DNA from 3 places in the Streptomonospora halophila genome. Region 2 is predicted to be linked to each of the others. Evidence: riboswitches for the same ligand, from Rfam matches in the RefSeq annotation. Region 2 holds a riboswitch; each other region holds the start of a gene.
The links. A riboswitch is a leader RNA that binds a small molecule or an ion and turns the genes downstream of it on or off. The one in region 2 is predicted to bind cobalamin.

Region 1 (10,018 bases), on a different contig from region 2:
CCACGGCCGCCGGGGCGAGCCTGGGGCTCGCGGTGCGCCCGGACAGCATCCCGGCCAGATCGTCCCCCAGCTCCAGCAGCCGGATCCGGCGCGCCAGCACGACCAGGACCGGGGCGGCGACCGCGAGGGTCGCGGCGACGATCGCGACGTGCAGGCCGCTGCGGTTCGCGAGGCTTCCGGTCAGCCAGGCGGAGGCGGCCAGCACGCGGTGGTAGTCCGCCCGGGTGAGCAGGAAGGAGACGGCCGAGGTCAGCATGGCCGCGACACCGATGCCGACCAGCACGAGCCGGTAGCCGCTCAGACCGCGCCCGGCCGACAGCGCGAAGATCGCCCCGGCGGTGGCCGCCGCCCCCGCGAGCGCGCCGGCGGCGGTGTGCAGCCCCGTGCCGCCGTACACGGTCAGTACCGTCAGGGCGCCGAAGGCGGCGCCGGAGTTCACGCCGATCACGTCCGGACTGACCAGGGGGTTGGCTGAGATCCGCTGCAGAACCGCCCCCGACAGGGCGAAGGCGGCCCCCGCCCCCAGGCCGGTGAGGGCGCGCGGCAGCCGGTTGCGCACGACGACGTCGTACTCGATGAGCGAGCCGCCCCCGGCCAGTACCCGCAGGACCCCGCCGACCCCGATGTCGTACTGGCCCAGGGTCAGGGACAGCACGGCGGCGCCGCCGGCCAGCAGCCAGACGGCCGCCGCCAGGACGGTGGACCGGCGCCCGAGCACGAACACGACGCGGGCGCGCGGGCTGCGCAGCACCAGTGCCTCGCGGTCTTGAGGGGTCACAACTGCGCCACCTTCCGCCTGCGGACCAGGTGGATGAAGAAGGGCGCGCCGATCAGCCCCGTGACGATGCCCACCTGGAGCTGCTCCGGGCGGATCAGCACCCGGCCGAGTACGTCGGCGAGCACCAGCACGGCCGGCGCCAGCAGCAGGCACCAGGGCATGATCCACCGGTAGTCCGGTCCGGTCAGCGCCCGCGCGATATGGGGCACGACGAGGCCGACGAACGTGATCGGCCCGGCGATCGCCGTGGCGGCTCCGGCCAGGAGCACGACCGCGGCGGCCCCGAGCGCACGGGTCGACGCGAGCCGCGTGCCGAGGCCGCGGGCCATGTCCTCACCGAGGGCGACCGTGTTGAGCTCGCGGCGAACCGCCGCCGCCAGGCAGAGGCCCACCAGGACGGCCGGGGCGGCGACGAGCAGCTGCCCGGTGTCGGCGCGCGTGAGCGAACCCACGGTCCAGAACCGGAAGCCGTCGAGTGCGGAGGGGTCGAGAAGGGTGATGGCCGTGGTCGCGGATCCCACCATGGCGCTGAGCGCCGCACCGGCCAGCGCGAGCTTCACCGGCGCCGCGCCGCCGGCGCCGAGCGAACCGAGTGCGTAGACGAAGACCGCGGCCAGCGCGGCCCCGGCGAAGGAGAACCACAGGTAGCCGGTGAGGGCGCCCACCTGGAAAACGGACATGGCGACCACGACGGCGAACGCCGCACCGGCGTTGACGCCGAGAATGCCCGGCCCCGCCAGCGGGTTGCGGGTCAGCCCCTGCATCACGGCACCCGCGATGCCCAGGCCGACCCCGGCGAGCACCCCGGTCGCGGTGCGGGGCACGCGCACCTGCCACACGATCCGGTCGGCCTCGCTGCCGGCGGGCGCGACCAGGGCCGAGACCGCGTCGGTGAAGGACAGGGCGTAGTTGCCCGTGACCAGCGAGAGAGCACACGCGGCCGCCAGCACGAGACCGGCCGACGCCAGGCCCGCCGCCCGGCCGGCGCGGCCGGACAGCAGGCCCCGGCGCGGCTCGTCCGGCGCCCGGGGCGCTGTGGCGCATCCGGTCCCGGGCGGCGCGGTCGCACTGGTCACGGGTTACTGCTCGACCAGGTCCGGATGGATGCGGGAGGCCACCAGCTCGATGCTGTGCGCCGCCCGTACCCCGGCCGCCCGGTCGGCGAACAGGAACGGGTGGACCTCGCCCTCGGCGACGGCCGCCACCCCTTCCAGCGCCGGGTCCGACTTGATCGCCCGGACCTCGTCCCGGGCGTCCTGCGTAGTCATCTCGGCGTCGCAGCAGGCGTCGGTGAGGATGACGTCGGGATCGCGTTCGACGAGCTCCTCCACACCGACGTCGACGTTGCGCTTCCCGGTCAGGTCGGCGAAGGCGTTGACGCCGCCCGCGTGCTCGATGATCCGGGTGCCGAAGTCCACTCCGCTCGCCACCCGGTAGCCGCCGTCCTCGCCGGGGGAGACGATCGCCACGGACGGGCGCTCGGCCCCCTCCACCTTCGCCTCCACGGCGGCGATCCGCTCCCGCATGTCGGCGATCACCCGTTCGGCCTCGTCCTCGGCGCCGAACAGCGCGCCGAGGTCGCGCAGGTCCCGGTAGACGCTGTCCACCCGGACCGACTCCGGGTCGATCGCCCGGTCGGTCAGCCCGTCCTCGCTGGGGCACAGCGGGCTGAGGATCCAGCTCTGCACCCCGAGCTCGCGCAGGCTCGCGCGGGTGCCGACCGAGCGGTCCGGGCTGTTCTCGGCGAAGAACCCGTTGAATCCGGAGATGACGAAGTCGGGGTCGGTCTCCAGCAGTCCCTCCCTGCTCGGGAGCGTCGGCACGTAGTCGGCCGCGGCCTGCTCGTCGGCGTACTCGGGCAGCACCTCGGCGTCCAGGAACGCGGTTCCCACCAGCCGGTCGCTGAGCCCGAGGGCGTGGGCGACCTCGATGCCGGGCTGGTATGCGGCGTAGACACGCTCGGGCGGCGCCTCCACGGCGACGTCGATCCCGCAGTTGGTACGGGTGACGGCGTCCTCGCCGACCGACTGCTCGGGGGCGGGGGCGCCGCAGCCGGCGAGCAGGACGACGCCGGCCATCGCGCACGCGGCACGGGGTGAACATGAAGATACGGGGGCCATGAGACCGCCTTTTCCAGGTCCTCGTGGAATCGGGTCGTGCGGTGCCGTGGCCGGTCTCCTGGCTGACGGGTGAACGCGCGCTGTGTCCGGCCTTCCCAGGGATCGCGCCCCAGTGGCCCGTTCGGACGAACGACACAGCACTCCCGATCACAGTGGCGAGGGCCGCACCGGTTTCACACCGGATTCCCGTTCACCACGGCGCCGCCGACGCTAGCACGCCGCGCTCTCGGCCCTCGGGCCCGGGGAGCGGTCGGCCGCCCGGGGGGTGCCGGACGGTTCGCGGAGCCGCGGGCGCGGCCACGTCCCCCAAGGGGGCGGCCGCGGTTCCTGCACCGGCGCGGTCGGCGGTCGCGCTTTCTTGTCGGAGGGGCGGGGCGGACGCCGTGCGTTCGGGCGCAGGTCCCGGTCGGGCCGGGACCTCCGTCCCCTCTTCTGCGACCGCCGTCGTCCGCGCATGCGCACGCACGTGCGGTTTCGCTGTTCGCGGGCGTGCGGCGGCGCGTCCCGCCTCTCGCAGGCGCGCCCGGCGGGTGGGAGCGGCGTCGCGAGCGGGTACGCCAGTCCGGGAGACGGCGGAGGTGCGCGGCCGAAGCGCAGCGCCGCCGCAGCAGAGTGAGGTGACCTGCCATGGCCGAGGCCCACGCCCCCATCCGCGTGTTCCTCGTCGACGACCACGACGTGGTGCGCCGCGGAGTCGGCGCCCTGCTCGGCGACGAGCCCGACATCGAGGTGGTGGGCGAGGCCGCCGGCGCCGCCGAAGCGACCGCGCGCATTCCCGCGGTCCGGCCCGACGTGGCCCTGCTCGACGTCCGCCTGCCCGACGGCAGCGGTGTCGAGGTCTGCCGCCAGGTGCGCTCGGACCTGCCCGACCTGGCCTGCCTCATGCTCACCTCCTACGCCGACGACGACGCGCTCTACGACGCCGTCATGGCCGGAGCCTCCGGCTACGTGCTCAAGCAGATCCACGGCTCCGACCTGGTGGGCGCCATCCGCACGGTCGCCGCGGGCGAGTCCCTGCTCGACCCGCGCAGCACGGCCCGCATGATGCGCCGCATCCGCGAGGACGCCCAGCGCACCGACCCCCTGGCCGAGCTGTCCGACCAGGAGCGGCGGATCTTCGAGCTGATCGGCGAAGGGCTGACCAACCGCCAGATCGGCGAGCGCATCTTCCTGGCCGAGAAGACCGTCAAGAACTACGTCTCCAGCGTGCTGGCGAAGCTGGAGATGCAGCGCCGCACCCAGGCCGCCGCCTACGCCGCCCAGCTCAAGTCGCAGAAACCCCACCGCCGCGACGCCGACTGAGCCCCGCCTCCGCCGGGCCGAAGGTCCCCTCCTCCGCGGGCGCAGGGCCCGCGCGCCACCGCCCTTCGCCGCTGCCCGCGGCCGCGCCGCCTGCCTACCGTCGGTCATAAAAGCCCCGGGCGACGGCGGGAGACAGCGATGGAGAACAGATCTGGCGCGCCGGTTCTGGCAGCGGTCGACGAGACGGAGGGCAGCCTGCGCGCCCTGGACTGGGCCGCGGACGAGGCGCTTCGGCGCGACCGGCGGCTGCGCATCGTCTACGCCTTCGACTGGCCGCTCTACCACACGGTGCCCGCGGGTATACCGGACTACTCGATCGAGGAGTTCGCCCTCCGCCTCGTCGATCACGCCCGCGACCGGGCCGTCGAACGCGTGCCGGGCCTGCGGGTGGAGGCGGAGTTCGACGTCGGCGACGCCGCACCGATCCTGCTGCTGGAGGCGGCCGAGGCCGAGCTCGCCGTCATCGGGTCCCGCGGGCGGAGCCGGCTGGGTGCGGCGCTGCTGGGCTCGACCGGGATGGAGATGGCGGCCACGGCCCGCTGCCCCGTCGTCGTGGTGCCCGACCGCGAGCCCAAACCGGCCGCGGGGCGCATCGTCGTGGGCCTGGACGGTTCGCCCGCAGCGCACTCGGCGGCGGCGTGGGCCTTCGCCACCGCCGCCGGGCGCGGCGCCGCGCTGCGCGCCGTGACCGCCCACGCGCGGTTCTCCAGTGGACGCCTCGGTTCGCTGGAGGTCCCGGCTCGCTACGCCTTCGACTCCGCCGAGGAGGCGGCGGCCAGGGAGGAGGCCCGCCGCCTGCAGTCGGAGTCCCTGGCGGGCCGGCGCGAGCACTATCCGCAGGTCGCGGTGGAAGAGCTGGTCGAGGCCGGCCACCCCGCCCGTGTGCTGGTGGACGCGTCCGAGAACGCCGACCTCCTGGTGGTGGGCAGCCGAGGGCGCGGAGGCTTCACGGGGATGCTCCTGGGATCGGTGAGCCAGTCGGTGCTCTCCCACAGCGCCGTACCGGTGGCCGTCCTGCGCGCCGAGAAGCACTGAGACCGCGTCGCCGCCGCTGGAGCGAGGGGCGCCTCCGCCTCGAAACGGGCCCGCCGGGCGAGGCCCGGGCGGAACGGCGGGGCCCCGGGCGGACGGCGGAGGTCGCCGCCGTCCGGGCCGAAGGTCCGCCCCCCCACAGGCCCGCGGGCACGGTCGGCTCAGCGGCGCGCGGCGGAGGCTGGAAGCAGAAGAACGCGCCGGGAACACGACCGTACGCACGCGGCCGACCGGCGCGCCGCCAGCTCCGCCCCACGCTCCCACCCGGCGCGCCCCGCGCCCCCCACCGTCCGCCCGCGGATGCACGGCCCGATACGCGCAGGCTTGCGGCCGCCCTTCCGCGCCGTCCAGGTCGTCGACACCGACCGCCGCGGGCGGACCCACCGTCCGCCCGCGGCACGGCCGCCGGACCGCGCCGCCTTCCGGCGAAGGCAGACGCCGCACGACTGCACCCCGGCCGCGCCCGCCGGCGGGACCGAGGTCCCGTGTACGCGGGAACGAAGGCCGCGCGGGGCCGGGCAGGCCGGCTCTGTCGGCGGGGCGGGTTTCGGAGGAACGTGGACGGCGGAGAGCGGGACGTCCCGGAGGCCCGAGCGGCGTCCGGGACCGGCACGGGGGGAACCGGATGGACAGCACAGTCGGCGACGTCATGACCACGGGTGTCGCCACGGTCGACGAGCGGACCGGCTATCGGGACATCGTGCGCGCGCTGGTGGAGAGGCGCGTCAGCGCCCTGCCGGTGCTCGGCGCCGACGGGCGCGTCGTGGGCGTCGTCAGCGAGGAGGACCTCCTGCACAAGGAGGAGTTCACGACCGCGGGCGACCGCCGCCCGTACCGGACGCCGGCACGTGCTCGGCTGCGTGCCCGGCTCAGCGCGGGCGGCCTGCTGACCGAATCCGCCGAGGACAAGGCGGCGGGCAGTACCGCCGCCGACGTGATGACCCGCCCGGCGGTCACGATCGCGCCGACCGCGTCGGTCGTCGCGGCCGCCCGCCTCATGGAGCGCCACGGTGTCAAGCGGCTGCCCGTCGTCGACGACGGCGGCCTGCTCCTGGGCATCGCCTCCCGCCGCGACCTGCTGCGGGTGTTCCAGCGCGCGGACGGCGACATCGCCGCGGCGGTCGAGCGGGAGATCGGCGCGACCACGAGTGCGGTCCACGGCACGGTGGCGGCCGCATCGGTCGAGGACGGCGTGGTCACGCTGACGGGTTCGGCGCTGCACCGCAGCACCGCCGCCTGCCTGACGCGGATGGCCGCCGGGCTGGAGGGCGTGGTTTCGGTCGACAACCGGATCAGCTGGGACGTCGACGACGTCCTCCCGCCCTACATCACGTGGCGCACCCTCTGAGCGGACCGGCCGACCGGCCGGGCCGGTCCTCGCCGACCGGCCGGGCCGCCCGATCCCGCCGTCGCAGACTCCCGACGAGGCCGCCGCCGCAGGGACACGTACCGGAAGCCGGGTGCGGGCCCTCGCCCGAACCGGCGGAGCCGCGGCCTCGTCGGCGCGCAGTGAGTCGGACCGCCGGTGGCCGTGCTCCCGGACGCCGATGAGAGTATGGCCGTCCATCCGGCCGCCGGCCCGCACGCCGCGTCCGGCTCACCCCCAGTGCGACGAGGAAGACATGGCCATCACACGCGCCGAAGTGATCGTCACGAGCCCCGACCGGAACTTCGTGACCCTGAAGCTGACCACGGCGGACGGGGTGACCGGCCTCGGCGACGCGACCCTCAACGGGCGCGAGTCCGCGGTGGTGGCCTACCTCCGCGACCACGTCGTGCCGCTGCTGATCGACCGCGACGAGAGCCGCATCGAGGACACCTGGCAGTTCCTCTACCGCGGCGCGTACTGGCGCAGGGGCCCGGTCACGATGGCGGCGATCGCCGCGGTCGACACCGCCCTGTGGGACATCAAGGGCAAGGTCGCCGGGCTGCCCGTGTACCAGCTGCTCGGCGGCGCCTCGCGGGAGGGCCTGCTCGCCTACGGCCACGCGTCGGGCCGGAGCCTGGAGGAGCTGTTCGACAGCATCCGCGACCACCAGGAGCAGGGGTACCGCGCCATCCGCGTCCAGACGGGCGTCCCGGGCCTGAAGTCGATCTACGGCATCGCCTCCAACGAGACGCGCCACGCCGACAAGAGCGTGCGCTACGACCACGAGCCGGCCCAGCCGGGCTCCCTCCCCGCGGAGGAGGACTGGGACACGCGCAGCTACCTGCGGCACGTGCCCGCCGTCTTCGAGGCCGTGCGCAACGAGTTCGGCCCGGAGCCGCCCCTGCTGCACGACGCGCACCACCGGCTCACCCCGATCGAGGCGGCGCAGCTCGGCAGGTCGCTGGAGCCCTACGACCTGTTCTGGCTGGAGGACGTCACCCCCGCCGAGAACCAGGAGGCCCTGCGGCTCGTGCGCCGGCACACCACCACGCCGCTCGCCATCGGCGAGGTCTTCAACTCGGTGTGGGACTACCAGCACATCATCCGCGAGCAGCTGATCGACTACGTGCGCTCCGCCGTGACCCACACCGGCGGCATCAGCCACCTGAAGAAGGTGCTCGAGTACGCGGCGCAGTACCAGATCAAGTCGGGCATGCACGGCCCCACCGACGTCTCGCCGGTCGGAATGGCGGCGGCGATGCACCTCGGCCTGTCGGTCCACAACTTCGGCATCCAGGAGTACATGAAGCACGGCGCCCGGACCGACCAGGTGTTCCGGCAGTCGTTCAGCTGGCGCGGCGGGTACCTGCACCCGGGCGACGAGCCGGGCCTGGGCGTCGACCTCGACACCGACGAGGCGGGCAGGTACCCCTACGTTCAGGCGTACCTGCCCTACAACCGGCTCGCCGACGGCACGCTCCACGACTGGTGAGGCACGGCGGTGGCGGCCGCCGGCGGCTCCCCCTCCGCGGGCGGTCGCGTCCCCGGGGCGCGGTGGGGAATCCGCTTCCGTCCCCCGGGCATGGTTTTATAGGGGTATGGCCGCCGATGTGGACGACTTCCTGCGCCTGGTCGGCGCCCTGCCCTCGGTCCAGCAGGGCGAGGCGCGCGACTGGACCTCGTTCAAGGTGCGCGGCAGGGGGTTCGGCTTCCTCTGGGAACGCACGCGCACGGTCGGTCTGAAGCAGACCATCACCGAGCAGCAGGCGCTGGTGGCCGAGCGCCCCGCGGTCTTCGAGGAGCAGTTCACCGCCGGCGGCTACGGCTGGGTCGTCGTCAAGCTGGACGCGGTCGCACTCGACGAGCTGGCCGAGCTGGTCACCGAGGCCTGGCTGCTGTCCGCCCCGCAGGACCTGCTGGACGAGTACGAGGCCGCGCTCACCGTTCCCGGGGGTCTGCTGAACCGAAGCTGAGCCCGGCGCCCGCGGCGCCGGGAACCGGTTCACAGCGCGGTCAGGAGCGGGATCTGCTCGGGGTCGCCGAGCGCCGATCCCACCGCGACCATGGCGGCGCCGGCGTCCAGGAAGGTCCGCGCGTTGCGGCCGTCGACGCCTCCGGTGGCCACCACGCGCAGGTCCGGGAAGGGACCGTGCAGCGCCCTGATCCAGTCCGGACCCAGCACCGACGCCGGGAACGCCTTGACCCAGCGGCCTCCGGCCCGCAGGACGCCCTGCACGTCGGTCGGCGATGCCACCCCCGGCAGGTGCGGCATGGCGGCCTCCCGCGAGGCGGCCATGACCTCCGGGTCGAACCCGGGCGCCACCGTGAAGGCGGCCCCGCAGGCCGCGACCTCGCGGACCTGGCCGAGGTCGACGACCGTACCGGCACCCACCGGGACTCCGCGCTCCGCACCCGCCCGCACGGTCGCGCGCAGCGCCTCCATCCCCTGCGCATCGCGGGCGGGCACCTCCACGACGCCGATGCCCAGGTCCCACGCGCGGGTGGCCAGCGCGACCGTGTCCGCCGGGGGCAGCCCCCGCAGGATGGCCATCACCCGTCCACCGCCGAAGATCCCGGCGATCCCGTCGCCGCTCACGCCTTCCCTCGCACCGTCCGCCACGGCCGCTCCTCTCCTTCACCCCTCGGCGCCGGGCGGCCCGGCGCCTGTCCGGCCGAGCGCTCGTGCGGCTCCTCCAGCACGGCGTCCCACTCCCCTTCCCGCGGATTCCCGCGGAGGGGCGGCCGGGTCGCGCCCACCGCCCGCAGGACGCGCCCGGCGCACACGTGCCCCGGGCGCAGGCGGCCCGCCGCGTCCGGATCGCGCGGTCCGCCCGCAAAATACCCGGCGGCGAAGGCGCCCCCGCACCGACCGGCGCGACCACCTCCACCGCAGGTGAGCGTACGCGAAGCGCCCGGCCCCCCACGAACCCGGTCGCCCCGTACCCGGCGACAGCACCGGGGCGCGCCGGGGGTGGGGTGGTCAGCGGCGGGTGGCCAGGACCACGCCGGCCAGGCAGAGGGCCCCGCCGAGCAGGGCGAGAGCGGCCGGAACCTCGCCCAGGAGCGTCCACGAGAGCGCCACGGTGACCGGCGGCACCAGGTAGGTCGCGGCGATCGTGCGGCCCGCGGTCCAGTGAGATAGGACGTAACCCCAGGTCAGAAATCCGATCGCGGTCGGGAAGACACCCAGGTAGAGCACGGCTGCCAGAGACCCCGCCGGTGCCGCGGCCAGTTCGCCGATGAGCGCGGGCAGGAACGGCAGCAGGGCCGCGGTACCGGCCAGGGTGCCGAGCCACGTCATCGTCACCGCCTCCACGCGCGCGAGGAGGCGCTTCTGCAGCAGCACGGCGGACGCGTACAGCACCGCGGACAGCACCGCCAGCGCAACACCGACGGCGTCGACCTGGCCGGTGAAGC
Region 2 (10,018 bases):
CGAGGACACCGTGATCCCGCCCGGTACGCGGGTCGACGTCATGCAGATCGACGGCGCGACGGCGGTCGTGTACCCCAGAGAAGCGCTGCCGTGAACGCGCCGGGCAGCGCGCCTCGCCCCTCTGCCCGCTCGGCTCCGTCCACACAGCCACCCAGGAGGTCGCCATGGGGATCGACATCCTCTTCATCGTCATCGCCGTCCTGGTCGTACTCGCCGTCTTGTCGACCGTGCGGATCGTCCCGCAGGCGCGCGCCTACAACATCGAGCGGTTCGGCCGCTACCAGCGCACCCTGCAGCCGGGCCTGAACTTCATCATCCCGGTCGTCGACCGCGTCAACACCAAGTACGACCTGCGCGAACAGGTCTTCTCCTCCAAGCCGCAGCCAGTGATCACCGAGGACAACCTCGTCGTCAACATCGACACGGTCCTCTACTACCAGATCACCGATCCGCGCGCCGCCGCCTACGAGGTCGCCAACTACCTGGCCGCCATCGACCAGCTCACCGTGACCACGCTGCGCAACGTGATCGGCGGGATGGACCTGGAGCGGACGCTGACCTCGCGCGAGGAGATCAACTCCATGCTGCGGGGCGTCCTCGACGACGCGACCGGCAAATGGGGCATCCGAGTCAACCGGGTCGAGATAAAGGCCATCGACCCGCCGCCCTCCATCAAGGAGGCGATGGAGAAGCAGATGCGCGCCGAGCGCGACAAGCGCGCCGTCGTGCTGCACGCCGAGGGTGAGCGCCAGTCGCGCATCCTCACCGCCGAGGGCGCCCGCCAGCAGGCCATCCTGGAGGCCCAGGGCGACCAGCAGGCGCGCATCCTGCGGGCCGACGGCGAGGCACAGGCGATCGAGCTCGTATTCAAGGCCGTGCACGCCAACAACGCCGATCCCAAGCTGCTCGCCTACAAGTACCTGGAGACCCTGCCGCACCTGGCCAACGGCGAGGGCAACACCTTCTGGGTCATCCCCGGCGAGCTCAGCCAGGCGGTGCAGAACGTGTCCAAGGCGTTCTCCGCCGACGCCGGCGCGGCCGCGCCCACCGGCTCCGCCGAGGAGGAGGGCCCGGAGGCCGAGGGGGTCCAGGGCCGCGAGTCGCCCGGCGAGCTGACCGCCGGCCAGCACCGCGAGTCCCCGACCGAGGCCGCCGGCCACGCCGCCGAGATCGCCGCCCAGGCGGTGGCGAGCGCGCGCGAGGAGGCCGAGGCCGCCGCGGGCGCCGCCAGCGGCCAGGTGCCCGAGCCGCGCCCGCGCGACAAGGAGTAGCCCCGCCGCACCGCCCGCGCCGGGCGGTCCCGGCGGCGGCCCGCAGCGGGCCGCCGCCGGTCGCGGGGCGGATCAGACCAGCAGCAGCTTGCCGGTGGTGCGCCGGGCCGTGAGGTCCTCGTGGGCGCGCGCCGCCTCCTCCAGCGCGTAGCGCCCGCCGACGCGCACGTCCAGGCGCCCGGAGGCGACCAGCCCGTACACGTCCGCCGCGCGCTCCAGCAGCTCCTCGCGCGAGGCTATGTGGTGCGTGATGCTCGGCCGGGTCAGAAAGACCGAGCCGGCGGAGTTCAGCCGCTGCGGGTCCACGGGCGGCACGGCACCGCTGGCCTGGCCGAAGAGCGCGAGGACGCCGCGGGGGCGCAGCGACTCCAGGCTCGCGTCGAAGGTGTCGGCTCCGACGCCGTCGTAGACGGCCGCCACTCCGCGGCTGCGCGTCAGCTCGCGAACCGCGGGAGCGACGTCCTGGCGGGTGTAGTCGATGACCTCGTCGGCGCCGGCCTCGCGGGCGAGCGCCTGCTTGGCCTCGGTCGAGGCGGTACCGATGACGGTCGCACCGCGCGCCTTGGCCATCTGGACGAGCAGCAGCCCGGTGCCGCCCGCGGCGGCGTGCACGAGCACCGTGTCGCCCGGCTGCACGGCGTAGGTGGAGTGGGTCAGGTAGTGGGCGGTCATACCCTGCAGCAGCGTGGAAGCGGCCTGCTCGGCGGTGACGCCGTCGGGCACGGGCACGACGCGCCGGGCCGGGACCGCCGCGCGGTCGGCGTAGCCGCCCGGCAGCATCGCCCAGGCCACCCGGTCGCCGGGGGCGAACCCGGTGACTCCGGCGCCCACCGCCGCCACGCGGCCGGCCGCCTCGACGCCGGGGGTGAAGGGGGTGGAGACCGAGTAGGCGCCGCTGCGCTGGTAGACGTCGATGAAGTTGACCCCGCGGGCCTCGACGTCGATCAGCACCTCGCCGGAGGCCGGCTCGGGGTCGGCGGTCTCGGTGAGGCGCATGACCTCGGGGCCGCCCTGCTCTTCGATGACGATGGCGCGCATGCCTGACCCTTCCCGGTTGCCCAAGTGTGCGTGGGGTGCGGGCGGCGACGACGGCGGCCGCCCGCACCCCACCCTAGGCGTCGCCGCCGGAGCCGGCCGAGCTCAGCCGCTGCACCCCGAAGCGGTGGAAGCCGACCATCGGCGTGTCGGTCTCGCTGCCGCGGCGCTTGAGCGTCACGCCGGTGCCGCCCGTCTTGCCGCCGGCGAGCGGTTGGTCGTCGACCGCCTCCAGGACGTGCTCGCCGTTGACCCACAGATTGACGGCCAGGGTCTTCGCCTCCTCGTCGTACTCGCACGCCATGGCCACCGTGTTGGTGACGGACTCGCCGTTGCCGTCGTCGGTGCCGTCGCGCATGGGCAGCTTGTCCGGAGGCTGGACGTAGCCGCCGACGTCGTCCGTGGTGGCCATGGCGGCCTCGCCGGACTCGCCGCCCACGCGCCGGAGCTGCGCGCTGCCCCCGTCGAACCGCACCAGGCCCTCGTAGTGGGTGACCACGTCGTCCTCGGTGCTGCGGTGGAAGCACCGGAGGCCGTACTCGCTGTAGGCGGGCCCGGCCAGCGCCTCGGCCTCGGCCTCGACCAGGACGGCCTCGGGGTAGGTGCCGGTGTAGGGCGCGAAGGCGCCGATGCTGCCGTTGAAGTCGTTGTACTCCGACACGCGCAGGATCAGGCCGTTCTCCGGGTGGTAGGCGTACTCGGTGAACTCGTCCTCGGGGTCGTACTCGGTGGACTCCCAGGCGCTGCTCGCGAAGTCGTCCTCGTAGATCAGGGTGCCCTCGGGCGGACCGCCGCCGAGCAGCAGCACGGAGCCGAGCACGCCTCCGGCGATCAGGAGCAGAACTCCCGCGACGGCGCCGATGAGCAGTCCGGTACGGCCTCTGCCGGGCGCGGGGCCGCTCGCCGGGGCTGCGCCGCCCGCACCGGGCACGCCCGGCCCGCCGATGCCGGCCGAGGGCTGTCCGAAGGGCGGCGACCCGGCGTCATAGGGCTGCTGCGGACCGGAACCCCCTCCGTAGGGCTGCTGGGGTCCCGACGGGGTCCCGTAGGGCCCCGATGCCGAAGGACCGGCGCCGGGCGCGGGCCCGTACGGCGCCTGCGGTCTGGATCCCGGTCCGTACGGGGGCTGCGGGCCGGACGGGTGGCCGTAGGGCTGCTGCGGCGGGCCGGGCGGGGGGAAGCCGCTGCCCCCGGGCGCGTGTCCCGGGGCGCCCTGGCCGAAGGGTGCCTGGGGCCCCGGCGCGGGCCGCTCCGGTACCGGCGGGACGGCGTGGGTGGAGGGCTGCGTGGTCGGCGGCCGGGCGGGGGACTCGGGGGCGAGTGCACGGGTCGACTGCTCGGTCGGGACCGCGTCGGGTCCGGAATCGGGTGCGGCGCCTGCGCCCGCGCCCGGGGCCGCCGTCCCGGCGGCCCCGACGACGGACGGCGGGGTCCAGGACTCCACGACGGTGCTGTCGACGATCGCCTCGCCCGGGTCGTCCTCGCCCACGAGCATGCTCAGCAGCCGCTGGGCGGTGGGGCGGTTGCCCGGCTCCTTGTCCAGCGCGCTGCGGACCAGGTCGCTCAGCCGCAGGTCGAGCCCCTCCAGGTCGGCCTCGCCGGAGCTGATCAGGTGCAGCACGGCCGGCACCGTCTGGGCGTCGAAGGGCGCCTTGCCGATACCGGCGTAGGCCACCAGGCAGCCCCAGGAGAAGATGTCGGAGGCGGGCGTGATCGGGCCGCCCGCGATCAGCTCGGGAGCCAGGTAGGAGGGCGTTCCCATCAGCTGGCTGGAGCGGGTGACCGCGCTCTCGTCGTCCATCGCGCGGGCGATGCCGAAGTCGATGACCTTGGGTCCCACCGCCGAGAGCAGCACGTTGCCGGGCTTGAGGTCGCGGTGGATGACGCCAGCGCGGTGGATGGCGGTCAGCGCCGCCGCGACGCCCAGGGCCAGGCTCTCCAGCGTGCCGCCGCGCATCGGGCCCTCGGCGCTGATGGCCTGGGCGAGGTTCGGTCCGGGCACGTACTCGGAGACGATGAACAGCGGGTCGCCGTCCAGGCGGGCGTCGAGTACCCCGGCGGTGGAGAAGCGCGCGACCTTGCGGGCGGACTCGACCTCGCGCGCGAAGCGGCGGCGGAAGTCCGGGTCGTCGGTGAGGTCGGGGTGGATCAGCTTGACGGCCACCAGCCGTTCGGCGGTGTCGCGGGCAAGGTAGACGGTCCCCATGCCGCCGCGCCCCAGCCTGCCCTCGATCCGGTAGTCGCCGAGCTGGTGGGGGTCGCCGGTGCGCAGGGGTTTGGCGCGCTCGTGCCCGATGTCCGTCACAGTGCTGCGTTCCTTAGGCCGGCAGGCGATTCGGGGTCTCAGCGTACAGACGCCCCGGACAGGGCGAGTCGGGGCGGGTTCGCACGAGTTCGCCGACTGGGGGCGGGGTGTTCCTGATATTAGACAGGATGCGGCGCGTCGCGGTTCCGCGGATCCACAGGATCGGCTAGTGTTAGCACACACGTTCGAATAAGCGCCTGTTCTTCCCCGCAGGCCCAGGCCGCCCGATCGAGGGCGCCGCAGCTTGAGGGGAGTGTCGCCAGTGGGCCACGTCTACGGTGTGCCGGTCGCGGTCACCGAGCACGAGGGGCGGCCGGTGCGCTTCGTATGGGAGCACCGGGTCTACAACGTCCGCCACATCGTCGACCACTGGGTCACCCTGCGCGCCGACTGGTCACCCGAGGTGCAGGAGCACCTGCCCCAGCGCGCCCACTGGCGGGTCGAAGCCGGATCCTCCGGCGCGCTGGGCGTCTACGAGCTCCAGCACGACTCCGCCACGGACCGATGGCTGCTGGCGCGCGTCTGGGACTGACCCCGCCGCCTGGCCGCATCCGGCCGCATCAGGTCGCGGGCGCCGCGACCTGGCCGCGACCTACAGCAGCGGTCGGCGGCGGCCGTGGCCGGTGGCGCGCTCGAAGGCGCGGCCGATCTCCAGTACCCGCCGGTCGGCCCGGTGCGGTCCGGCGATCTGCAGGCCCACCGGCAGCCCGCCCGGCGTGAACCCGCCGGGCACGGCCAGCGCCGGGCAGCCGGTGACGGTGATGTGGTAGCAGGAGCGCATCCAGTCGAGGTAGGTCTGCTGCTCGGCGCCGTCGATGTCGGCCGGGTACTCCAGGTCCGCGTCGAAGGGCGCCACCTGGCTCACCGGCAGCAGCAGCGCGTCGTAGCGCTCGAAGAATTCGCGCACACGGTGGTAGATGCGGGTGCGCTCCAGTTCGGCGCGCGCCACGTCGGCGCCGGAGAGCTTGCGGCCCTCGTCGATGTTCCAGGCCAGACTGGGCTTGATCCGCGGGCGCTCGCGGTCCAGCAGCGGTCCCAGCGTCGCCTCGAACTGCCAGGCCCGCAGCGTGCGGAAGACGTCGTCGGCGCCGGAGAGGTCGGGGGCGTCCTCGGCGATCTCGCAGCCCAGCTCGGAGAAGACCTCCAGCGCGGGCGCCAGGGCCTCCGTCACCGCCCGCTCGCACGGGGCCGACCCGCCGAGGTCCGGCGACCACGCCAGGCGCAGGCCGCGCACGTCGGCTTCCAGCGGCGGGGCCAGCGCCGCTCCCGACTCGCCGAGGGCGACGGGGCTGCGCGGGTCGGGGCCGGCGATCACCGACAGCAGCAGCGCCGCGTCGTCGACCTCCCGCGCCATCGGGCCCTGCACCGACAGCTGCGACCAGCCCAGCGGTGCGGGGTGCTGCGGCACCCGCCCCGGCGACGGCCGCAGCCCCACCACGTTGTTGAACGACGCGGGGTTGCGCAGCGACCCGCCCATGTCGGAGCCGTCGGCCATCACGTGCATGCCCGCCGCCAGCGCCGCGGCCGCGCCGCCGCTGCTGCCGCCCGCCGAGCGCGCGGTGTCGTAGGGGTTGCGGGTCAGCCCGAACACGGGGTTGAAGGTGTGCGATCCGGCGGCGAACTCGGGGGTGTTGGTCTTGCCGATGGTGATCGCCCCGGCAGCGCGCATCCGCGCCACCACCAGTTCGTCGCGGTCGGGCACGTGGCCGGCGAAGACCGGCGAGCCGAACGTGGTGCGCACGCCCGCGGTCTCGTGGGTGTCCTTGTGCGCCATCGGCAGCCCGTGCAGCGGCGGGGGTTCGCCGCCCGAGGCCAGCAGTTCGTCGGCGGCGTGCGCCTCGTCCATGGCGCGCTCGCCGCACAGCGTCACCACGGCGTTGACGGCCGGGTTCACCGCCTCGACGCGCTGCAGGTGCGCGGCCACCACCTCGCGGGCGGAGACCTCACGTGCGCGCAGCATCCGCGCGAGCTCGCGGGCCGGTCGGCGGGTGATGTCGGCGGTCTCGTCGTCGCGCATCGCGGTAGGGTCCTCCGGTCGTCTGATGCCGCCCCGCAGGCCGCGGGCCGGGCGGGCGCTGGTGTCCGGGTGCGGCCATCCCATCCCGATCGGGGCGCCGCCGCAAGGGTGATCGTCGCCGGAGCGCCGCCCCGGCGGCGGGCGGATCTCGCCGAGGCCGCTGCGCTGCGCGGCGGTGGACGCGGTGGAGGCCGGACGGGCGCGGTATGAGACTCTTGTTGGCGGTGCCGGCGCCGGGCGTACCCGGCCGGGAGCGTCCCGGCCGCGCCGCGGCGCGCAGGAACCCGGTGTGAATCCGGGACGGTCCCGCCACTGTGACCAGGGAGCGGCCCCGCAACGAGCGCCACTGCCGGAACCCCTCCGGTGGGAAGGCGGCGGGCGAGCGGTGATCTGGAAGCCAGGAGACTGCGCGGCACCGGGCAAGACCCCTATGGGCGTGGACTCCCGAGGAAGGACTGACCCGCGTGAGCGCTCCTGCTCGCTACCCCTTCAGCGCGGTCGTCGGCATGGACGACCTGAAGCTCGCGCTGCTGATCAACGCCGTGTCCCCGGACGTCGGCGGCGTACTGGTCCGCGGTGAGAAAGGGACCGCCAAGTCGACCGTGGTGCGCGCCCTGGCGGCGCTGCTGCCCGACCTCGACGTCGTGCAGGGCTGCCGGTTCGGCTGCGACCCCGCCGCCCCCGACCCCGAGTGCCCCGACGGCCCGCACGCCGACTCCGCGGTGCCCGGCGAGCGCCCCGCGCGGCTCGTCGAACTGCCGGTGGGCGCCAGCGAGGACCGGCTGGTGGGCTCGCTGGACATCGAGCGGGCGCTGACCGAGGGCGTCAAGGCCTTCGAGCCCGGCCTGCTCGCCGAGGCGCACCGCGGCGTCCTCTACGTCGACGAGGTCAACCTGCTGCACGACCACCTCGTCGACCTGCTGCTGGACGCGGCGGCCATGGGCACCTCGCACGTTGAGCGCGAAGGCGTCTCGGTGCGCCACGCCGCGCATTTCCTGCTCGTGGGCACGATGAACCCCGAAGAGGGCGAGCTGCGGCCGCAGCTTTTGGACCGCTTCGGCCTGACCGTGGAGGTCGCCGCCACCCGCGACCCGCAGCTGCGCGCGGACGTGGTGCGCCGCAGGCTCGCGTTCGAGGCCGACCCCGAGGGCTTCGCCGCCGGCTACGCGCGGGACGAGGCCGAGCTCGCGGGCCGCATTCTGGCCGCCCGCAAGCGCCTGCCGGGTGTGGTGCTCACCGACGCCGCACTCCGGCAGGTCACGGCGGTCTGCGCGGCCTTCGACGTCGACGGCCTGCGCGCCGACATCGTCACCGCCCGAGCCGCCATGGCGCTGGCCGCCTGGCGCGACCACGGCGAGGTGGCACCCGAGGACGTGCGCGACGCCGCCCGCCTGGCGCTGCCGCACCGGCGCAGGCGCGACCCCTTCGACGCGCCCGACCTGGACGAGGACCGGCTGCAGGAGGCGCTGGACCAGGCGGGTGATGCGGACCCAAAAGACCCGGGTGAGCCGGACGGCGCCGGCGACGACACGGGCGGCGGTGGCGGCGGCGCCGAGGCGCAGGGCCCGGACCCCGGATCCTCGGCGGAGGAGCCCTCCGCGCAGCCGGGCGACGGCGACGGGCAGGGCCCGCAGGACTCCGGTCCCGACTCCGGCGAGGCGCCCGGCGGCGACGCCGGGGGCGCCCCCTCGGGTCCCCGGCCGGCGGGCTCCGGCGACGCCGACGACGACCCCGGTGGCGAGCAGTCGCCGCCGCGGCCCCAGGACCCGGGCCGGGGACCGCAGGCGGAGGCCGGCGAGACCTACCGGCCGCGCCTGTTCAGCCTCGACGGCGTAGGCGAGGGCGCGCCCGGCCGCCGCTCCCGGGCCGAAACGCCCTTCGGCCGCACCTCGGGCGCGCGCGTGCCCCGTTCGGCGGTGCGCGGTCTGCACCTGACCGCGACCCTGCGCGCGGCGGCGCCCTATCAGCGCGCCCGCGGCCGTAGGGGGCCGGGGCTCATCGTGCGCCCCGGCGACCTGCGCGAGTCCGTGCGCGAAGGCCGCGAGGGCAACCTCGTGCTGTTCTGCGTGGACGCCAGCGGCTCCATGGCCGCCCGGCAGCGGATGCGCGCCGTCAAGGGCGCCGTGCTGAGCCTGCTGCTGGACGCCTACCAGCGCCGCGACAAGGTCGGTCTGGTCACCTTCCGCGGCACCGGCGCCCAGGTGGAGCTGCCGCCGACCTCGTCGGTGGAGGCGGGCGCGCGCAGGCTGCGCGAGCTGCGCACCGGGGGGCGCACCCCCCTCGCGGCGGGGCTGGCGCGCGCGGCGGAGGTGCTGCGTGTGGAGCGGCTGCGCGACGCCGCCCGCCGGGCGCTGCTCGTGGTGGTGACCGACGGGCGCGCCACCCGCGGCGGGCTCGACGAGGCGCTGCGCGCCGGCGCGCGGATCGGCGCCCGGGGCGTGCACGGCATCGTCGTCGACTGCGAGTCGGGGCCGGTGCGCCTGGGCCTGGCCCAGCGGCTGGCCGCCGAGATGGGCGGCGAGTCGGTGCACCTGGAGGAGTTGGGCGCCGACGCGCTGAGCGGCCTGGTGCGCTCCACCCGGCGCGCCGCCTGAGTACCCGTCGGGCGAAGCGCGTCCGACGCGCCGCCCCGGACGCCGGTCGTCCGCAGCCGCGCTCCGGCGGCGCCCGGACCCGCGGCCTCCGGCGTCCGAGAAACGCGAGAAGTCCGAGAACCGAGGGGAAGAGACCACGATGCCGCAGGGCAGACCCGCCTACGTGCCCGACGACGGACTGACCACGCGCCAGCGCCGCAACCGACCGCTGCTGATCGTGCACACCGGCCCCGGCAAGGGGAAGTCGACCGCCGCGTTCGGGCTGGCCACCCGCGGCTGGTCGCAGGGCTGGGACATCGGCGTCTTCCAGTTCGTCAAGTCGGCCAAGTGGCGCATCGGGGAGGAGCGCGCGCTGCGCGTCCTCGGCGAGTCCGGCGAGGGCGGCCGGGTCGACTGGAACAAGATGGGCGAGGGCTGGTCGTGGATCCAGCGGCAGGGCACCGAGGAGGACCACGCCGCCGACGCCGCGGAGGGCTGGGCCCAGATCAAGCGCGACCTTGCCGCCGAGACCTACCGCCTCTACGTGCTCGACGAGTTCACCTACCCCATGAAGTGGGGCTGGGTCGACGTCGAGGACGTGGTCGAGACGCTGGCGCAGCGCAGCGGCCACCAGCACGTGATCGTCACCGGCCGCGACGCCGACCCCCGGCTGCGGGAGGCGGCCGACCTCGTCACCGAGATGACCAAGGTCAAGCACCCCATGGACGCCGGCCAGAAGGGGCAGCGCGGCATCGAGTGGTGAGCTGACGCGGCTCCCGCCCGCCGCGCACCGGACGTTCCGCGCGCTTTTCGGACG
Region 3 (10,018 bases), on a different contig from region 2:
GCCGAGGAGATCGCGGCCTTCGACGTCGACCGGCTGCTGGACTACCGGGCCCGCCGCCCCGTGCTGACCTTCGTCGAAAGCGCCTATACCGAGTACAGTCCGCCCAAGCTGTCGCTCTACCAGATGCGCGACACCGAGGGCACCCCGTTCCTCCTGCTGCACGGGCTCGAACCCGACCACGAGTGGGAGGCCTTCGCGGCGGCGGTGCGCGACCTCGTCGAGCGGTTCTCCGTGGGCCTGGCCGTCGGCCTGCACGGGATCCCCATGGCGGTACCGCACACGCGGCCGACCACCGCCACCGCCCACGCCACGCGCGCCGAGCTGGTGTCGGGGCACACGCCCTGGATCGGCCGCGTCAACGTGCCCGCCAGCGCCGCCGCGCTGCTGGAGTTCCGACTGGGCGAGTGGGGCCACGACGCCCTCGGCTACGCCGTGCACGTGCCCAGCTATCTGGCCCAGTCGGAGTACCCGCGCGCAGCCATCGCCGCGCTGGAGTTCGTCTCGGGCGCCACCGGCCTCGCGCTGCCCAGCGCCCGGCTGAAGGAGGCCGCCGAGCAGACCGACGAGGAGATCGAGCAGCAGGTCGAGGCCTCCGAGGAGGTCCGGCGCGTGGTCGCCAACCTGGAGCAGCAGTACGACGAGTTCATGGCGGCCCGCGAGAGCGCCGGCGAGGCGGGCTCCGAGCGTCCGATGTTCGGCGAGGACGGCACCGACCTGCCCACCGCCGACGAGCTCGGCGCGGAGCTGGAGCGATTCCTCGCCGACCGCGAGGGCGGCGACGGCTGAGTCCCGCCGCCGGCGGGCCGCGCCCGCCGGCGCCACCCGCACACCCGCGCGCGGCCCCGGCGGGACCCCGCGCGCTCGACACGACACCGGGAAGCCCGTGCTCTACCAGCTCCTCTTCTCCGCAGTCCTGCGGCGCACCGACGCCGAGTCCATCCACCGGATGAGCTTCGCGGCCCTGCGCGGGCTCGCCGCGGTGCCCGGCGCCCCCGCGGCCATGCGCGCCGTCCTCGGCCCGCGCGAGCCCGGACTCGCCGTGCAGGCCTTCGGGCGGGAACTGCCGGGGCCGCTGGGCCTGGCCGCCGGCTTCGACAAGAACGCCGAGGGTGTCACCGGCCTCACGGCGCTGGGTTTCGGACATGTCGAGGTCGGCACCGTGACCGCCCACCCGCAGCCGGGCAATCCTGAGCCGCGCCTGTTCCGGCTCCCGGCGGACTCGGCGATCGTCAACCGGATGGGCTTCAACAACCACGGCTCGGTCGTGGCCGCCGACCACCTGCGCGCACTGCGCGCCCGGCGCGGAGGGGGACGTCCGGTCGTCGGCGCCAACATCGGCAGGACCAAGGCGGCGCACGAGTCCGAAGCGGTGGCCGACTACGTCGAGAGCGCCCGCCGACTGGCGCCCTTCGCCGATTACCTGGTGGTCAACGTCAGCTCGCCGAACACCCCCGGACTGCGCGACCTCCAGGCCGTCGAACGGCTGCGGCCGCTGCTGCGCGAGGTCAAAGCGGCGCTGGACGGCGACGGGCACGGCACGCTGCCGCTGCTGGTCAAGATCGCCCCGGACCTCGCCGACGACGACGTCGATGCCGTCGCCGATCTCGCCGTCGACCTGGGGCTGGACGGCGTGATCGCCACAAACACCACCATCTCGCGCGCGGACCTGCGCAGTTCCGACGAGGAGGTCGCGGCAGCCGGGGCCGGCGGGCTCTCCGGCGCCCCGCTGCGGCGGCGGTCCCTGGAGGTGCTGCGCCGACTGCGGGCCCGTGCGGGGGAGGGCCTGCTGCTCATCGCGGTCGGCGGGATCTCCACCCCTGAGGACGCCTGGGAGCGCATCCGGGCCGGCGCGACGCTCGTGCAGGGCTACACCGGGCTCGTCTACGGCGGGCCGCTGTGGCCGCGCCGCATGCACCGCGGCCTGGCACGGCTGGTGCGCTCGGCCGGATACACGTCGGTGGCCGAGGCCGTGGGGGCCGACGCCGGCACCGACGCGGCCCCGCTGCCCGGCTGAACGCCCGCCCGCCCGTGCCGTGCGCGGTGCTCCCTCCGTGTGTCCGCCGGCGGCGCCCGCGCACGGGCGCCGCGCGTCAGATCGGGCAGCCGTCCAGGAGGATGCACTCCTCGTTGGCCACCGGGTCCCTCGTGTAGTACGGCCGGCCGGCCTCGGTGTCGCCGAGCAGGTCGGGGACCGTCACCGCGGCCCAGCCCTGCGACTCGAAGTGGTCCAGGATCTTCGGCAGGGCCTCGACGGTGGTCCGCTCGGTGTCGTGCAGCAGCACCAGGCCGCCGGGCGGGGTCGCGGCGACGTTGGCGGCGATCTCCTCGGCGCTGATCCCGGTCCAGTCCTCGGAGTCGGTGTCCCAGACGATCTGCGCCTGGCCGTGCTCCTTCGCCACCTCGCCGACGGCCTCGCCGGTGTCGCCGTACGGCGGGCGCAGCAGGTCCACCCGCACCCCGGCCTCGCGGCGGATCAGCGCGTCCACGGTGTCCAGCTCGGCGTCCAGCTCTCCGCGGGACAAGTCGGTGAACCGCTCGTGGGTCTCGCCGTGGCTGCCGATCGCGTGGCCCGCCGCCCAGGTGCGGCCCGCGAGCGCGGGCCGGTTGCGGATCGCGTTGCCCGACAGGAAGAAGGTGGCCGCGGCGCCGCGGCGGTCGAGCAGGTCCAGGACCTCGCCGGTGTGCGGGCTGGGGCCGTCGTCGAAGGTCAGGGCGACACACACGGTCTCGACGCCGCAGTCGTGGTCCTCGCGGGGCGGGACCGCCCCGGGTACCCCGGGGCCCGGGGGAGGCGGCTCGTCCGGCGGCGGGTCCTGGGGCGGGGAGTCCACGGAGAACGCGCGGGGATCGGTCCGCGTGGCGGCCAACACCCGATCGCCCAGCTCCGACAGCAGCGGGCGGGCGTCGGCGGCGGCGACCACGGCGGCGACGCGGCCCTCGGCGACCGGCGCGACCCGCCCCGCGTCGAACTCCACGAGGAGGCCGCCGTCCGGGTTGAACCCGATGGAGTCGTAGAGCCGGAAGCCGGGGTGCAGGCGCCGCGGGTCGCCGGCGCCGTGCTCCAGCTCCTCGGCGACGAGCCCGTTCAGCTCGCGCAGCTCGGCGTCGCCGGCGAGCAGCTCCGTGGAGTAGGCGGTGCGTCCGGTGCGCACGTCGTAGTAGTAGGTGGAGTAGGCGTCGTGGCGGCCGCGGTGGTCGACCTCGGTGCGGACCATGCGGACACCGACCAGCCCCTTGGCAGCCGCGGTCAGCGTCCAGCCGACCTCCATCCGCTCGGCCTCGTCATAGGCGTTGCGGAAGTCCGCGGCCTCGCGGTCGGCGATCGCCGCCAGGCGGCCGGTGAGCGGCTCGGCACCGGGGATCTCGGGGACCGACCCGCGGAGGTCGAAGCCGCCGGATTCGTCCTCGACGCTGCGCTCGCTGAGGCCGGGCACGTTCTCGGCCGCGAACGACGTGAACGCGGTCGGCGGCGGAACGGGCGGTGCGAGCGCGTTGCATCCGGTCGCCGCGGCGAGCGCGGCCGCCAGGACGAGCACCCGGCCGCGCGCCGGGGCGCTCGGAGCGGAGGCCGCGGGAGATGGGGACATGCGCCGGAGGGTTCCTTCCACGTGGCCGACAGCGCCGCTCCGGGCCGGGGCGGCGGGTCGCCTCATCCGGACCCCGTCGGCGTCCATGCAAGAAACGTAGGACACCCGGTGCCGCCGAAGAAGCAGCGTCGCTGTATGTGACCACAACAGGTCAGCGGCCTGCGCAGGACAACGCACTTCCGTCCTCGGGCGTCGCCCCGCCGGCGGTCCGGCGCGGCGGCGGGCACCCCTGCGCGCGGGGGACGGACCGCCCGCCGGCCTCGGAGGGGCCGCCGCGTCCTCGCGCCGGGCCCCGTCGGTGTCGGGGCGGGGAGGTTCAGCGGGGCGTCAGGGGCAGAGCGGAGTCCAGTTCGGCGCCCAGCAGGGGGCCGGCGAGGTGGGAGGAGCGGATGCGCACGCCGGTCACCCGGTCGGCCAGCGCCAGCACCGCGGCTGCGGGCTCGGTCTCGGCGACCGTGCCCCCCAGGCCCACGGCGCCCATCTGGGCCTCCAGGGAGTCGGGGCGGGTGCCGCGGCGCACCCGCGGCGTGCGGGCGTCGAAGAAGGTCTGCAGCACGCCGTCGATGACCCAGCGGAACTCGTAGCGGTGGCCCATCAGCACGCGCACGGAGACCAGCTCGGTCTCGGCCGAGAGCGCGCGGTAGCACTCGGGCCGGGTGGCCCGGCAGCCGGTGGGCTCGATGATCACCGTCCAGCCGCCCACCGACAGCGCGTGCACGGTCATCGGCGGGCGGTCGTCGGCGCAGCAGAGCGCGGCCTCGACGGCCTCGGCGATGGGCAGGCAGCGCATGTCGCGCTCGGCCACTCCGAGCCGCCCCAGAGCGGCGGCCTTACCGAGTCCTCGGACGTAGGAGAGGCAGTACGCTTCGGCGAGGTCCGGCTGAGTCTCCCGCAACCAGGCATAGTCGCGGGCCAACGCAACGGCCATCGGAATTCCCTTCACGTCCACGGGGCACGCTGTGGTGGCTGCTCACATCGTCGGGAACGACCGCCCTCATCCTTCGCGTTCCCCAGGGAGCCCCGCTCAAGCGGGCCGGTAGAGGACACGTCGGCGCGGTTCGGCGGTCCCTGCGCGGGTACCCGGGTATCCGGCGGGGTCCGTCCCAGTGCCACGGCGCCCCAGCCTACGCGCGCACGCGGGGTGCCCCGCACTGGGGACACCCCGCGTGGTGTCGCCGCTCATCCGCGGTCGGCCAACCCTCCGCTTCGGCGAAAGCCCGGGTCACGGCCTCGCGTCAGTTCGACGGGCTCGCCGAGGCCGACGGTTCGGGCTTGGTCGGGTGGCCGTCGATGTACTTCTTTCCGGGGTCGGTCTCGCCGAGCAGTTGCGACACCGTGACCATGGTGTAACCCTTCTTGTCCAACCGCTTGAGGATCTCGGGTACGGCGTCGATCGTCGAGCCGTGGATGTCGTGCATCAGCACGATCGACCCGGGCCGGGCGCGCTCGACGGCGCGGTCGCTGACCAGATCCGCATCGTGGTCGCGCCAGTCGTTGGTGTCGATGCTCCACAGGATCTGCGCCTGGCCGAGCTCCGCGGTGACGTCGGCGACCCCCTCGTCGGTGGCGCCGTAGGGCGGGCGCATCAGGTCCATGCTGTAGCCGGTCTGGCGCCGGACGAGCCCGTTGACCGTCGCCAGCTCGTCGTCGATCTCGCCCTTGCCCAGCGACGTGAGGTCCGGGTGGTGCACCGTGTGGTTGGCCAGCTCGTGTCCCTCGGCGTACTCGCGGCGGACCGTGTCGGGGAACTCGCGCACGGGCACGCCGGTGACGAAGAACGTCGCCTTTGCGTCGTACTTCGCCAGTGCGTCAAGCAGCTCCGGCGTGCGCCCTCCCGGACCGTCGTCGAAGGTCAGAGCGATGCACTTGGAGTCGGGATCGTCGCAGTCGACCTCGTCGGGGTCCGTGGCGAACGTCCCCGGGACGCTGCCCTCGGGCGGGCTGTCCTTGGGGGCGCTCGCGGCGTTCTCGATCTCGAACCCGGGCGTGACCACCACGGCCGCCTCGCGGGCCCGCTCGCCGAACGAGGACAGCAGCGGCGCCGCCTTCTTGCGGGGCACGACGGCGCGGACCCGGCCCTTCTTCGCCGGGGCGATCTGACCCTCGTCGAACTCCACCACGAGGCCGCCGTCGGGGTTGAACCCCACGGAGTCGTACATCTCTGCGATGGGGTGCAGCTTCGAAACGTCGACCCCGTCGCGGTCTTTCAGCCGCTTCTTGACCAGCCCGTCGAGCTCCTCCAGGCTGCCCTGGCCGTCCAGCAGCTCGGTGGAGTAGGCGGTGCGGCCGGACTCGGTGTTGTACCAGTAGGTGGAGTAGCCGGTGCGCTCGCCGTCGCCGTCCTTCTCGTGCTGGGTGAGGCGGACCGCCAGGACGTTGCCGCCCGCGGCGCTCACCTGCCAGTCGACGGTGTAGGACTTCGCGCCCCGCTCGGCGCTCGCGAAGTCCCGCGCCTCCTGCGCGGTGATCTCGCCGAGCCGCTCGGTGAACGGGCCGGCCTTGGGCACGCGCGGGTAGGACACGTGCGTCTCCACACCGCCGTCGAGGGTCTTGGTGGAGGTCTGCTCCTCCAGGCCGGGGATGTGCTCCGTGTCGACGGCGGTCAGCTCGTCCGGTGCGCCCGTGGCGGGCGTGGCCCGAGGCGAGGCCGACGCCGAGGCGTCCGACGCCGCCGGGTCCGCATCGCCGCCCGTGCAGGCGGTCAGCGCCAGAAGCAGCGCCAGAGCCGCCGCGCCGGGTGCCGTACGCACGGTTGCTGATCGGGGACGGGGCGTGACGGTGCCTGGCCGTGACCCCGGATGCGAGCCGACTGGCTGGTGCTTCAACTGGTGCGCGTCCTTCACGGTTCTGGAGTCGGGTGCCGGTGAATGTGTCGCCCTGGGAATCCGCGCGGGTTCCGCGAATGACATATCGATTCGGACACGGTCCATCGGTCGAGGGTAATCTCCGCAGGGGCGAATTAGGCGACAGAAGACGTCATGTTGCAGCCAACAACCGCACAAGGTTGGCAAAGCCCGCCGCAGCGGATCGGTCTCGCGTTCCGTCGGAGCGGTTCGGGGCGGCGGCGGCCACCAGGCCTCGTCCGGTGGCTGTGCGGGCCCGGGAACGCTGTGTGGGGAGGCGTCCACGGGCGGCCGTGACTGCCTGGACTATAGTTGCAGCCGCGGTCGGTACACGCACGTTGCGCCGTGCGTGTCGCAAGAGGGAACCCGGTGCGAATCCGGGACTGCCCCGCAGCGGTAAGTGGGAACGAAAGCCGTCATCGGCACTGGGCGTACGCGCCTGGGAAGCGGCGGCCGGTAGGAGGAGCGGCCCGAACGGGGGCCGTGCCGCGCCCACGAGTCCGAATACCTGCCACCGCCCGCGGGCGAACGCGCCCGCGGTGGTCCGTGCGCCTCGAGGGAGGGCCAGGGCGGTGACGCGTGTGCGCTCGCACACCCTCTCCCGCGGCCGCGGATCGTCCGGCTGATCGACGAGGGAGAGAACAAGCCATGCGAGAAGGCCACACGTCCGCGGGCGGTGCCGCATGATGCCCACGACCGTCCACGGATACCCGCGCATCGGCGGCGACCGGGAGCTCAAGCGCGCCTGCGAGTCCTACTGGGACGGCCGCTCCAGCGCCGCCGACCTGGACGCTGTCGCCGCACGCCTGCGCCGAGGAGTCTGGGAGTCGCTGCGCGACGCCGGGATCGGCGCGATCCCCTCCAACACGTTCTCCTACTACGACCACGTCCTCGACGCCGCGGTCCTGTTCGGGCTGGTGCCCGAGCGCTTCCGGGCGGCGTTCGAGGCCGCCGAGGACCGCGAGTCCGAGCTCGCCGCCTACTTCGCCATGGCGCGCGGGACCGGCGACCTCCCGCCCATGGAGATGACCAAGTGGTTCGACACGAACTACCACTACCTGGTCCCCGAGCTGTCGCCCGCGACGCGGCCGCGCCTGGCGGGCGGCAAGCCGCTGTCGGAGTACACCCAGGCCAAGGGGCTGGGCGTGCCGACCCGGCCGGTGCTCGTGGGGCCGCTGACGCTGCTCATGCTGGCCAAGCCCGCCGCGGACGCCCCTGAGGGCTGGCGGCCCCTGGACCTGCTCGACGACCTGCTGGGGTGCTACTCCGAGCTGCTCGCCCGGTTGTCGGCCGTGGGCGCCGAGTCGGTGCAGATCGACGAGCCGATCCTGGCGAGCGACGAGGGCCGCGCCGAGCTTGCGTGCCTGGAGTACGCCTACGGCCGCCTGGGCGACCAGGCCGGGCGGCCCGACCTGCTGGTCTCCACCTACTTCGGCGCGATCGGCGCGCAGGCGCTGGAGGTGCTCAAGGGCACCGGTGTCGAGCGGATCGGCCTGGACTTCGTCAGCGGCCCCGAAGGGGTCGGCGAGCTGGCGCGGGTCTCCGGCCTGGGTGACAAGACACTGGTCGCGGGTGTCGTCGACGGGCGCAACGTCTGGCGCGCCGACCTGCCCGCCAAGCTGTCCACACTGGGCTCGGTCCTGGGGCTCGCCGGCCGGGTGGAGGTGAGCACCTCGTGCTCCCTGCTGCACGTGCCGATCGACCTGGACGCCGAGCCCGGCATGGACCCGGCGGTGCGCGAGCGGCTCGCGTTCGCCAAGCAGAAGGTCGACGAGGTGGTGCTGCTCGGCCGCGCGCTCTCCGAGGGGGACGAGGCCGTCACGGCGGAGCTGAAGGCCGCCCGCGGCGCCCCGCCCGCGTCCTTCACCAACTCCCGCGTGCGCGCCCGGTTGCAGGCGCTGGGCGGCGAGACCAGCCGGGTGGGGGACGAGCAGCGCACGGTCGCCGGCAAGGAGCCCGTGCTGGCGACGACCACCATCGGCTCCTTCCCGCAGACGCCCGAGGTCCGCAAGGCCCGCGCCGACCACCGGGCTGGGCGCATCGGCGGAGCGGAGTACGAGCGCCTGATGCGTGCGGAGATCGACCGCGTCATCAAGCTCCAGGAGGACATCGGCCTGGACGTGCTCGTGCACGGCGAGCCCGAGCGCAACGACATGGTGCAGTACTTCGCCGAGCAGCTCGACGGCTATGCCACCACCGCCAACGGCTGGGTCCAGTCCTACGGGTCGCGGTGCGTGCGCCCGCCGGTCCTCTACGGCGACGTGTCGCGCCCCGAGCCGATGACCGTCGACTGGATCACCTACGCCCAGTCCCGCACCGCCCGGCCGGTCAAGGGCATGCTCACCGGCCCGGTGACCATGCTGGCGTGGTCGTTCGTGCGCGACGACCAGCCGCTGGGCGACACCGCCCGGCAGGTGGCGCTGGCCCTGCGCGACGAGATCGCCGACCTGGAGAAGGAGGGCATCCGCCACATCCAGGTCGACGAGGCCGCGCTGCGCGAGCTGCTGCCGCTGCGTGAGGAGGCGCGTGCCGGCTACCTGGCCTGGGCCGTCGACTCCTTCCGGCTGGCGACCTCGGGCGTGGCCGCGAGCACCCGGATCCACACGCACATGTGCTACTCGGAGTTCGGCAGGATCGTCGGGGCGATCGAGGCGCTGGACGCCGACGTCACCAGTGTGGAGGCCGCCCGCTCGCACATGGAGCTCGTCGGCGACCTCGCCGCGAAGGGGTACCGCCGGGCGATCGGCCCGGGTGTCTACGACATCCACTCCCCGCGGGTGCCCTCGGTTCCGGAGATCGAGGAGTCGCTGCGCAGCGCGCTGAGCGCGCTCTCGCCGGAGCAGCTGTGGGTCAACCCCGACTGCGGACTGAAGACCCGCGGGTACGCGGAGGTCGAGCCGGCGCTGCGCAACATGGTCGAGGCGGCGCGGCGGGTCCGCGCCGAGCTGGGGCGTGCTTGACGGGCCGCTGAGGTAGGGCGGCCGTAGGCGGGCCGGGGCGCCGCCCCGGCCCGCGACCGCGCACTCGGCGGCCGCAGGAACCGGGCACGCGGGCACACGAACCCGCGGGCACACGAACCCGCGGGCACACGGGCACGCGGACACACGAAGGGGGTGCGGCCCGCGGGCCGCACCCCCTTGCTCGGCTCGCGCGCAGTGCGCGGCGGCCGTCAGCCTCCGATGGGGCTGAGCGACTCCTCGCCGAGGTCGTGCATCAGGCTCTCGACGTCGGAGAACTCCAGCGGCGCCGGAGTGTCCTCGTCGGCGGAGAGGCCGGGGGAGAGGGAGTAGCGCACCTCGACGTTCATGTTGCCCTGGCGGATCAGCATGGTGGAGACCGAGTCCTGGGTGCTCAGCACGACCTCGGTGGAGAACACCAGCACGGCCTCGTCACCCAGGTCCGCCTCCTCCTCGTTGTGGACCTCCAGCTCGCTGTAGCTGTTGCTCTCGTCGGTGGCGTAGTCCAGGTTGGACTGGAACTCCTCCTTGGCGCCCTCGATCGAGTCGGAGCCGCCGTAGGGGGTCTGGTAGGTGAGCGAGAGCCCGCCGTAGGTCTCGCCCTCGCCGTCGACGTACCAGTTGCACGACG

Region 1: linked by a shared signal. The riboswitch ahead of ABEA15_RS17055 (ABC transporter substrate-binding protein) and the one ahead of ABEA15_RS19100 (putative cobaltochelatase) in region 2 are both predicted to bind cobalamin.
Region 3: linked by a shared signal. The riboswitch ahead of metE (5-methyltetrahydropteroyltriglutamate--homocysteine S-methyltransferase) and the one ahead of ABEA15_RS19100 (putative cobaltochelatase) in region 2 are both predicted to bind cobalamin.

What each region holds. Positions count from the first base shown of each region.
Region 1 is NZ_BAABIK010000019.1:124,110-134,127, forward strand. Features, by position in the region: gene ABEA15_RS17045 (FecCD family ABC transporter permease) at 1-778, opposite strand, end outside; gene ABEA15_RS17050 (FecCD family ABC transporter permease) at 775-1,854, opposite strand; gene ABEA15_RS17055 (ABC transporter substrate-binding protein) at 1,858-2,856, opposite strand; cobalamin riboswitch at 2,930-3,111, opposite strand; gene ABEA15_RS17060 (response regulator) at 3,526-4,200, shown strand; gene ABEA15_RS17065 (universal stress protein) at 4,339-5,235, shown strand; gene ABEA15_RS17070 (CBS domain-containing protein) at 5,858-6,580, shown strand; gene manD (D-mannonate dehydratase ManD) at 6,855-8,093, shown strand; gene ABEA15_RS17080 (MmcQ/YjbR family DNA-binding protein) at 8,200-8,574, shown strand; gene ABEA15_RS17085 (bifunctional 4-hydroxy-2-oxoglutarate aldolase/2-dehydro-3-deoxy-phosphogluconate aldolase) at 8,604-9,152, opposite strand; gene ABEA15_RS17090 (DMT family transporter) at 9,582-10,018, opposite strand, start outside.
Region 2 is NZ_BAABIK010000024.1:52,478-62,495, reverse strand. Features, by position in the region: gene ABEA15_RS19130 (NfeD family protein) at 1-94, shown strand, start outside; gene ABEA15_RS19125 (SPFH domain-containing protein) at 165-1,271, shown strand; gene ABEA15_RS19120 (quinone oxidoreductase family protein) at 1,344-2,309, opposite strand; gene ABEA15_RS19115 (serine/threonine-protein kinase) at 2,383-4,611, opposite strand; gene ABEA15_RS19110 (DUF6504 family protein) at 4,874-5,143, shown strand; gene ABEA15_RS19105 (amidase) at 5,204-6,628, opposite strand; cobalamin riboswitch at 6,906-7,036, shown strand; gene ABEA15_RS19100 (putative cobaltochelatase) at 7,093-9,222, shown strand; gene cobO (cob(I)yrinic acid a,c-diamide adenosyltransferase) at 9,362-9,964, shown strand.
Region 3 is NZ_BAABIK010000020.1:12,986-23,003, forward strand. Features, by position in the region: gene ABEA15_RS17165 (PAC2 family protein) at 1-786, shown strand, start outside; gene ABEA15_RS17170 (quinone-dependent dihydroorotate dehydrogenase) at 884-2,014, shown strand; gene ABEA15_RS17175 (polysaccharide deacetylase family protein) at 2,091-3,587, opposite strand; gene ABEA15_RS17180 (DUF6461 domain-containing protein) at 3,904-4,515, opposite strand; gene ABEA15_RS17185 (polysaccharide deacetylase family protein) at 4,823-6,337, opposite strand; cobalamin riboswitch at 6,738-6,960, shown strand; gene metE (5-methyltetrahydropteroyltriglutamate--homocysteine S-methyltransferase) at 7,117-9,390, shown strand; gene ABEA15_RS17195 (DUF3558 domain-containing protein) at 9,600-10,018, opposite strand, start outside.